2 regions of the Amycolatopsis sp. NPDC051071 genome follow, and region 2 is predicted to be linked to the other one. Evidence: riboswitches for the same ligand, from Rfam matches in the RefSeq annotation. Region 2 holds a riboswitch; the other holds the start of a gene.
What was found. A riboswitch is a leader RNA that binds a small molecule or an ion and turns the genes downstream of it on or off. The one in region 2 is predicted to bind glycine.
Positions count from the first base shown of each region.

Region 1: it holds a riboswitch for glycine, as region 2 does, so the genes downstream of both, gcvP (aminomethyl-transferring glycine dehydrogenase) here and gcvP (aminomethyl-transferring glycine dehydrogenase) in region 2, are expected to answer to the same signal.

Region 1 is NZ_JBFBBY010000008.1:95,401-99,588, forward strand. It holds gene gcvP (aminomethyl-transferring glycine dehydrogenase) at 1-1,588, opposite strand, end outside; glycine riboswitch at 1,632-1,734, opposite strand; gene AB0M65_RS04780 (3-oxoacyl-ACP reductase) at 2,004-2,771, opposite strand; gene AB0M65_RS04785 (aldehyde dehydrogenase family protein) at 2,771-4,174, opposite strand; gene AB0M65_RS04790 (gamma-glutamyl-gamma-aminobutyrate hydrolase family protein) at 4,171-4,188, opposite strand, start outside.
Region 2 is NZ_JBFBBY010000062.1:19,112-23,299, forward strand. It holds gene AB0M65_RS20875 (TetR/AcrR family transcriptional regulator) at 1-209, opposite strand, end outside; gene AB0M65_RS20880 (MerR family transcriptional regulator) at 485-1,066, shown strand; glycine riboswitch at 1,113-1,209, shown strand; gene gcvP (aminomethyl-transferring glycine dehydrogenase) at 1,379-4,188, shown strand, end outside.

The sequences.
Region 1 (4,188 bases), on a different contig from region 2:
CGTGGTAGCCCTCGGCGTCCCCGGCCGGGGCGAACGGGTGGATCCCCGCGAACTCGCGCCAGCTGATCGGCTCCATCTCGGTGGTGGCGTTGAGCTTCATCGTGCAGGAGCCGAGCGGGATCATGCCGCGGTCGAGCGCGTAGTCCAGATCCGACAGGCCGCGCAGGTAGCGCAGCATCGCGGTTTCGGAACGGTGCGAGTGGAAGACCTCGTGGGTGAGGTACTCGCTCTCGCGGTTCAGCCCGGCGGGCAACGCGCTCGTCCCGGCAGCCGGGGCGTCGATGCCGAAGGCGTTGAGCACCTTCGCGATGATCACCGGCGTGGTGACCTCGTCGACGGCGATGCGGACGTGGTCGGCGTCGACCGGGCCGAGGTTGATCCCGTTTTCGCGGGCCACGGCGACGACGGCTTCGGCCTGCCCGGGCATGCGGGCGAGGACGGTGTCGAAGAAGCCCTCGTGGACGACCTCGACACCGCCGGTGCGGAGGGCGTCCGCCAGCCCGGCGGCGAGTTCGTGGACACGGGTGGCGATGCGCTTGAGGCCGTCCGGGCCGTGGTAGACCGCGTACATCGCGGCGAGCACGGCGGGCAGCACCTGCGCGGTGCAGATGTTCGAGGTCGCCTTCTCGCGGCGGATGTGCTGCTCACGGGTCTGCAGCGCGAGGCGGTACGCGGGGTTGCCGTCGGCGTCGACCGAGACACCGACGAGGCGGCCGGGCAGCGAACGCTCGAGGCCGGCGCGGACGGCCATGTACCCGGCGTGCGGTCCGCCGTAGCCAAGCGGGACACCGAAACGCTGGGTGGAACCGGCCGCGATGTCCGCGCCGAACTCGCCCGGCGCGGTGACCAGCGTGAGGGCGAGCAGGTCGGCGGCGACCGTGTACAGCGCACCGGCGGCCTTCGCGGTCTCGGAGATGGCGGAGTAGAAGCCCGCGCCGCGCAGTACGCCGGAAGCACCCGGGTACTGGACGACGACGCCGAAGAACTCCTCCGGCAGGCCCGTGAGCAGGTCGCGGACCTCGACCTCGACACCCATCGCCTCGGCGCGGGTGCGCACGACGGCGATCGTCTGCGGCAGGCATTCGGCGTCGAGGACGACCTTGTTCGACTTCGCCTTCGACACGCGGCGCATCAGCATGACGGCCTCGGCGACCGCGGTGGACTCGTCGAGCAGGGAGGCGTTCGCGGTGGCGAGACCGGCCAGCTCGGAGACCATGGTCTGGAAATTGAGGAGGGCTTCGAGACGGCCCTGCGAGATCTCCGGCTGGTAGGGCGTGTACGCCGTGTACCAGGCCGGGTTCTCCAGCACGTTGCGGCGGATGACCGCCGGGGTGACCGTGTCGTGGAAGCCGAGACCGATCATCTGCGTCATCGGCTTGTTCAGCGCGGCGAGCGCGCGAAGCTCGGCGATGGCGTCTTCTTCGGACGCGGCCGGGGGAAGTTCGAGGTCACGGGTGACCCGGATCGCGGACGGGACGGCGGCCTGCACCAAGGCGTCGAGGCTGCTGTAGCCGACCTCGGCGAGCATCTTGGCCTGCTCGGACTCCGAGGGGCCGATGTGCCGGTCGTCGAAGGACGTACTGGTCAAGGGAGCTCCTTTACTCAGGCGCCGGATAGACCGGTGCGCTGGGAACTCCCCCTCTGTCATGGCACCTGAGAGTTTCACCGCCCGTGGAGGACGACTTTCACCTTGGGTGAGGCGCACTTGCGCGCCTGCTTTCCAGAGTGGCCTCGCGGAAGCGGTAGTGGGTACCTGAGAGATTCCGGGGAGTTTGCTCCTTCGGTGCCCCACCACGTTCGTGGGGGCTCTCCCGCTCCAGCTCAACGGCCCTGTCTGCAGTTGTGCGCATACCGTACCTGCCGCGTTCGGCACGCGTCTACTTCAGGACGGGCACGTCACTTTTGTCCCGTCCGGCCGGACGGGATGCCGCACACGCGTGCTTGAAGGCGCGACTCGCGTGCTTGAAGGCGTGACACGCGTGCTTGGAGGCGGAACTCGTGGATTACAGCGGGGTGACGTAGGCCCCGGAGATACCGCCGTCCACCAGGAACTGCGAAGCCGTGATGAACGAGGCGTCGTCGCTGGCCAGGAAGGCGACCGCGCCCGCGATCTCCTCCGGTTCGGCGAACCGCCCGACGGGCACGTGCACCAGGCGGCGCGCGGCCCGCTCGGGGTCCTTCGCGAACAGTTCCTTCAGCAGCGGCGTGTTCACCGGCCCCGGGCACAGCGCGTTGACCCGGATGTTCTCCCGCGCGAACTGCACGCCCAGTTCCCGGCTCATCGCCAGCACCCCGCCCTTGGACGCGGTGTAGGAGATCTGCGACGTCGCCGCGCCCATCACCGCGACGAACGACGCCGTGTTGATGATCGAGCCCTTCCCCTGCCGTCGCATCTGCGGCAACACGGCCTTGCAGCACAGGTACACCGAGGTCAGGTTGACCTTCTGCACCTTCTCCCACGCGTCGATGCCGGTGGTCAGGATCGAGTCGTCCTCGGGCGGGGAGATGCCGGCGTTGTTGAACGCGACGTCGACCGAGCCGAATTCGTCCACTGTGGTCTGGAACAGGGCCTCGACCTGGTCCGCGTCGGTGACGTCCGCCTGGATGAACAGGCCGCCGACCTCCTCGGCCGCGGCCTTGCCCGCCTCGGCCGAGATGTCGCCGATGACGACCTTCGCGCCTTCGCTCGCCAGACGCCGCGCGGTCGCGAGCCCGATACCGCTGCTGCCGCCGGTGATGACCGCGACGCGGCCCTCGAAACGCTGAACCATTATTCCTCCGTACTGATGAAGACGTTCTTGGTCTCGGTGAAGGCGTCGAGGGCGTCCGGGCCGAGTTCGCGGCCGAGCCCGGACTGCTTGAATCCGCCGAACGGCGTCCAGTACCGGACGGACGAGTGCGAGTTCACCGACAGGTTCCCCGCTTCGACGCCGCGTGCGACGCGGAAGGCGCGGCCGACGTCGCGGGTCCAGATCGAACCGGAAAGCCCGTACTCGGTGTGGTTCGCCATGGTCACCGCGTCCGCCTCGTCGGCGAACGGGACCACCGCGACGACCGGGCCGAAGATCTCGTCCGAGGCCAGCGGATGCCGCAGGTCCGGCGGGGTGACGACGGTCGGCGCGAACCAGTAGCCGGGACCGGCGGGCGCGCTGCCCCGGAACGCCACCGGCGTGCTGTCGTCCACATAGGACGACACCTTCGCGTGGTGCCCGGCGGAGATCAACGGCCCCATCTCGGTCACTTCGAGCCGCGGATCCCCGACGACGACGCCCCGCACGGCGGGCTCCAGCAACTCCATGAACCGGTCGTACACACTCGTCTGCACCAGGATCAGCGACCGTGCGCAGCAATCCTGACCGGCGTTGTCGAACACGCCGTACGGCGCCGTGGCCGCGGCCTTCTCCAGGTCGGCGTCGGCGAAGACGATGTTCGCGTTCTTGCCGCCCAGCTCCAGCGTCACCCGCTTCACCTGCGCGGCGCAGCCCGCCATGATCTGCTTGCCGACCTCGGTGGAGCCGGTGAAGACCACCTTCCGTACCGCCGGATGGTCCACGAACCGCTGTCCCACCACGGATCCCTTACCCGGGAGCACCTGGAAGACGTCCGAGGGGATCCCGGCCTCGCGCGCGAGTTCGCCGAGGCGGATCGCGGTCAGCGGGGTGAGTTCCGCGGGTTTGAGCACGACGGTGTTGCCCGCGGCCAGTGCGGGTGCGAAGCCCCAGCCCGCGATCGGCATCGGGAAGTTCCACGGCACGATCACGCCGACCACGCCGAGTGGCTCGTGGAACGTCATGTTCACCCCGCCGGATACCGGGATCTGCGTGCCGTTCAGCCGTTCGGGCGACGCGGAGTAGTACGTCAGCACGTCGCGGACGTTGCCTGCTTCCCAGCGCGCGTTGCCGATCGTATGCCCGGAGTTGGCGACCTCCAGCTGGGCGAGGTTCTCGATGTCGGCGTCGACGGCGTCGGCGAACCGGCGCAGCAGCCGCGCCCGGTCTCCGGGGGATACCGCACGCCAGGCCGGGTAGGCCGCCTGAGCGCGGGTGATCGCCGCGTCGGTCTCCTCGGCCGAGGTCAGCGCGACCGACCTCACCACGTCCTCGGTGGCGGGGTTGATCACCTCGTACACCGCCGACGTGTTCCCTCCCTCGGAGGCGGCGTCGTACTCGGTCATGCGCGCTCCTTCGC
Region 2 (4,188 bases):
TTGGTGAAGTGGTACGAGATGATCCGGGTGCTGGACAGCCCGGCCCGTTCTTTGATCTTCGCGAAAGACGTCTTGTGGTAGCCGAGATCGGAAATAGTCGCGATCGTGGCCCCGATGATCTGGGCTCGCCGGGCGGCCTCGGTGACCGACAGTCCGAGTTCCGCCTGAACCTCGACGACGGCGCTCTCTGATGACGGAGTTACTTGCATGAGTAAAAATTAACATGGCTGAGTAAACGTGGCAACCGGGTAACCGTACGGCCGTTCGGGGGAGTGTCCCCAACAAGCCTCAAGAAGAGCTTGAGGTTCACCGCGCGTCGCGTTGACCGCTTTGCCGGACGCGCTTACCGTCAATGGAGGTAAATCGCCAAGGTGTGATTCGGATGTCTGGGGCATTCGTCTTGACGGTTGACTCCGGTGCGGACTCACGTGGGTCCGCGCGGCTTTGTTCGCCGGCCGCCAGGTCGGGCGAGGGGAGGCATGGCGTGGTCGAGGCTGGTAGCCCTCAAGAGCCGCTCGTTCCGGTCGCTGACGGCGAGCAGGGTGAGCTGTTTCCCGATTCTTCCCTTCCGGACGAACTCGTCGGCTACCGCGGTCCCGCCGCCTGTCAGATCGCCGGGATCACCTACCGGCAACTCGACTACTGGGCCCGGACGAAGCTGGTCGCGCCGAGTATCCGCACCGCGCACGGTTCCGGTTCGCAGCGGCTGTACTCGTTCAAGGACATCCTTGTCCTGAAGGTCGTCAAGCGTCTGCTCGACACGGGTGTCTCACTGCAGAACATCCGGGTCGCGGTCGATCACCTGCGCCTGCGCGGCGTCCGCGACCTCGCGAAGGTCACACTGTTCTCCGACGGCACCACCGTCTACGAGTGCACCTCGCCCGAGGAGATCGTCGATTTACTGCAGGGTGGGCAGGGCGTTTTCGGTATCGCCGTCAGTGGTGCGATGCAGGAGATCAGCGGCACCATCCACGAGTTCCAGGCCGAGCGCGCCGACGGCGGCGTGATCGAAACCGTCACGCCGGACGAGTTCACGCAACGCCGTAACGCACGTCGCACCGGCTGATCATGAAGCCGCGCGCGCGGCAGGGTAGGCTCACTTCCGCGGTCGACGAATCCGCGCGGGAGAGACCGAGCCGATAACAGCTCGGCGCCGAAGGAGCAAGTCCTCCCCGGAACCTCTCAGGCACCCTGGACCGCGCGGACGAGACGCCTCTGGAAAGTGAGTCGTCAGGTCACCACCTGGCGGCTCCGCCGACGGTGCAAGCCCGACTCAACCCACGGGTGAAACTCTCAGGCGCCCCACGGGGTACGGACAGAGTGGGGAGGGCCAGGACAATCCGTCCCGGCCCCGCCCCCGCGTCTTGGGAGGTCCCCGATGGAGCCCGGTTCACTGGCCGCACTCGAAGCCGGAACTCCCTTCGCGGACCGGCATATCGGTCCCGGCCCGGACGAACTCGCACGCATCCTCGACGTCATCGGCGTCGGCTCCCTGGACGAACTCGCCGAGCGGGCCGTTCCCGCGTCGCTGCGGGACTCCGCGACGCCGCCGGACCTGCCGCCACCCGCCACCGAGACCGGGGCACTCGCCGAACTTCGCGCGCTGGCCGCGCGGAACCGGCCGATGGTCCAGATGATCGGCCTCGGCTACCACGACACCGTGACCCCGCCGGTGATCCGCCGCAACGTGCTGGAGAGCCCGGCCTGGTACACCGCGTACACGCCGTACCAGCCGGAGATCTCGCAGGGCCGCCTCGAAGCGCTGCTCAACTTCCAGACCATGGTCGCCGACCTGACCGGCCTGCCGATCGCGAACGCGTCCATGCTGGACGAAGCGACCGCGGCCGCGGAGGCGATGACGCTGGTCCGCCGGGCGGGCAAACCGCGATCGAACCGGTTCGTGGTAGACGAGGACACCCTCCCGCAGACGATCGAGGTGCTGCGCACCCGCGCCGAACCGCTCGGCATCGAACTGGTGACCGCCGACCTGTCCCAGGGCATCACCGGACTCGGCCTCGGCGGCGACTTCTTCGGTGTGCTGCTGTCGTATCCGGGTGTGTCCGGTGCCGTCCGCGAATGGGACCACACCATCGCCGAGGCCAAGGCGCTCGGCGCGGCCGTGGTGATGGCCGCGGATCCGCTGGCGCTGACCCTGCTGCGGTCGCCCGGTGAACTCGGCGCGGACGTCGCGGTCGGCTCGACGCAGCGGTTCGGCGTGCCGATGGGTTTCGGCGGCCCGCACGCGGCGTACCTCGCCGTCCGGCAAGGTCTCGAACGGCAGCTGCCCGGCAGGCTCGTCGGGGTGTCGAAGGACGCCGACGGCGCGCCCGCGTACCGGCTCGCACTGCAGACCCGCGAACAGCACATCCGCCGCGAGAAGGCGACCAGCAATATCTGCACCGCGCAGGTGCTGCTGGCGGTCATCGCGTCGATGTACGCGGTGTACCACGGGCCGGAAGGCTTGCGTGCCATCGCGAACCGCGCCCACCGGATGGCCACCGTGCTCGCGGCGGGGCTCGCCGAGAGCGGGGTGGATGTCGTGCACTGCGAGTTCTTCGACACCGTCATGGTGGCCGTCCCCGGCCGCGCGGCCGGAGTCGTCGCCACGGCACGGGAACTCGGTGTCAATCTCCGGCCCGCCGACGCGGACCACGTCGCCGTCGCCTGCGATGAGACGACGACCCGTGAGCATCTTTCCTTGGTATGGAAGGCGTTCGGTATCGCGGTGTCCGATGTGGACTCCCTGGACGCGGATACCGCGGACGGTTTCCCGCCGGATCTCCGTCGCACCAGTGCGTACCTGACGCATCCGGTCTTTCACGCGCACCGCTCGGAAACCGCGCTGCTGCGCTACCTGAGGGCGTTGTCGGACAAGGATGTCGCCCTCGACCGGAGCATGATCCCGCTCGGTTCCTGCACGATGAAACTCAACGCCACGGCCGAAATGGAGCCGATCACCTGGCCGGAGTTCGCCGGGCCGCATCCCTTCGCGCCCGCCGAGGACGCGGCGGGCTTGCTGTCCATCGTCAAGGACCTGGAGCGCTGGCTGGCCGGGATCACCGGCTACGACGCGGTTTCCCTGCAACCGAACGCCGGCAGCCAGGGTGAGTTCGCCGGTCTGCTGGCGATCCGCGCCTACCACCGCGAGCGCGGGAACGAGGCACGCGACGTCTGCCTGATCCCGTCGAGCGCGCACGGTACGAACGCGGCCAGTGCCGTGATGGCGGGGATGCGGGTCGTCGTCGTGAAATGCGACGACGAGGGCAACATCGACCTCGGTCATCTCAAGTCCACTGTGGACGAGCACGCCGACGACCTCGCCGCGATCATGATCACCTACCCGTCCACCCACGGCGTGTACGAGGACACCGTGCGCGAGGTCTGCGCGCTGGTGCACGACGCGGGCGGCCAGGTGTACGTCGACGGGGCGAACCTGAACGCCCTGATCGGGGTCGCGCAGTACGGCAAATTCGGCGCCGACGTCTCACATCTCAACCTGCACAAGACTTTCTGCATCCCGCACGGTGGCGGCGGTCCCGGCATCGGGCCGATCGGCGTCCGCGCGCATCTGGCGCCCTTCCTGCCGAACCACCCGCTTCAGCCGGACGCCGGACCGGTGACCGGTGTCGGCCCGATCAGTGCCGCGCCGTGGGGCAGCGCGTCGATCCTGCCGATTTCCTGGGCCTACGTCCGGATGATGGGTGCGGAAGGCCTGCGGCGTGCGACCCTGACCGCGGTCGCGAACGCCAACTACGTCGCCAAACGCCTCGCGGAGCACTACCCGGTGCTGTACTCCGGGCGTGAGGGCTTGGTCGCGCACGAATGCATCCTCGACCTTCGCGCGCTGACCAAGCGGACCGGTGTCACCGTCGACGACGTCGCCAAACGGCTGGCCGACTACGGTCTCCACGCGCCGACGATGTCCTTCCCGGTCGCAGGCACGCTGATGGTCGAGCCCACCGAAAGCGAGGACCTCCGCGAACTCGACCGGTTCTGCGACGCGATGATCGCGATCCGCGGCGAGATCGAGAAGGTGGCCGCGGGGGAGTGGCCGCTGGCCGAAAGCCCCCTGCGCAACGCCCCGCACACCGCGCGTTGCCTCGCGGGCGAGTGGGATCGCCCGTACAGCAGGGAGATCGCGGTCTTCCCGGCCGGTTTCACCGCGACGAAGATCTGGCCTCCGGTGCG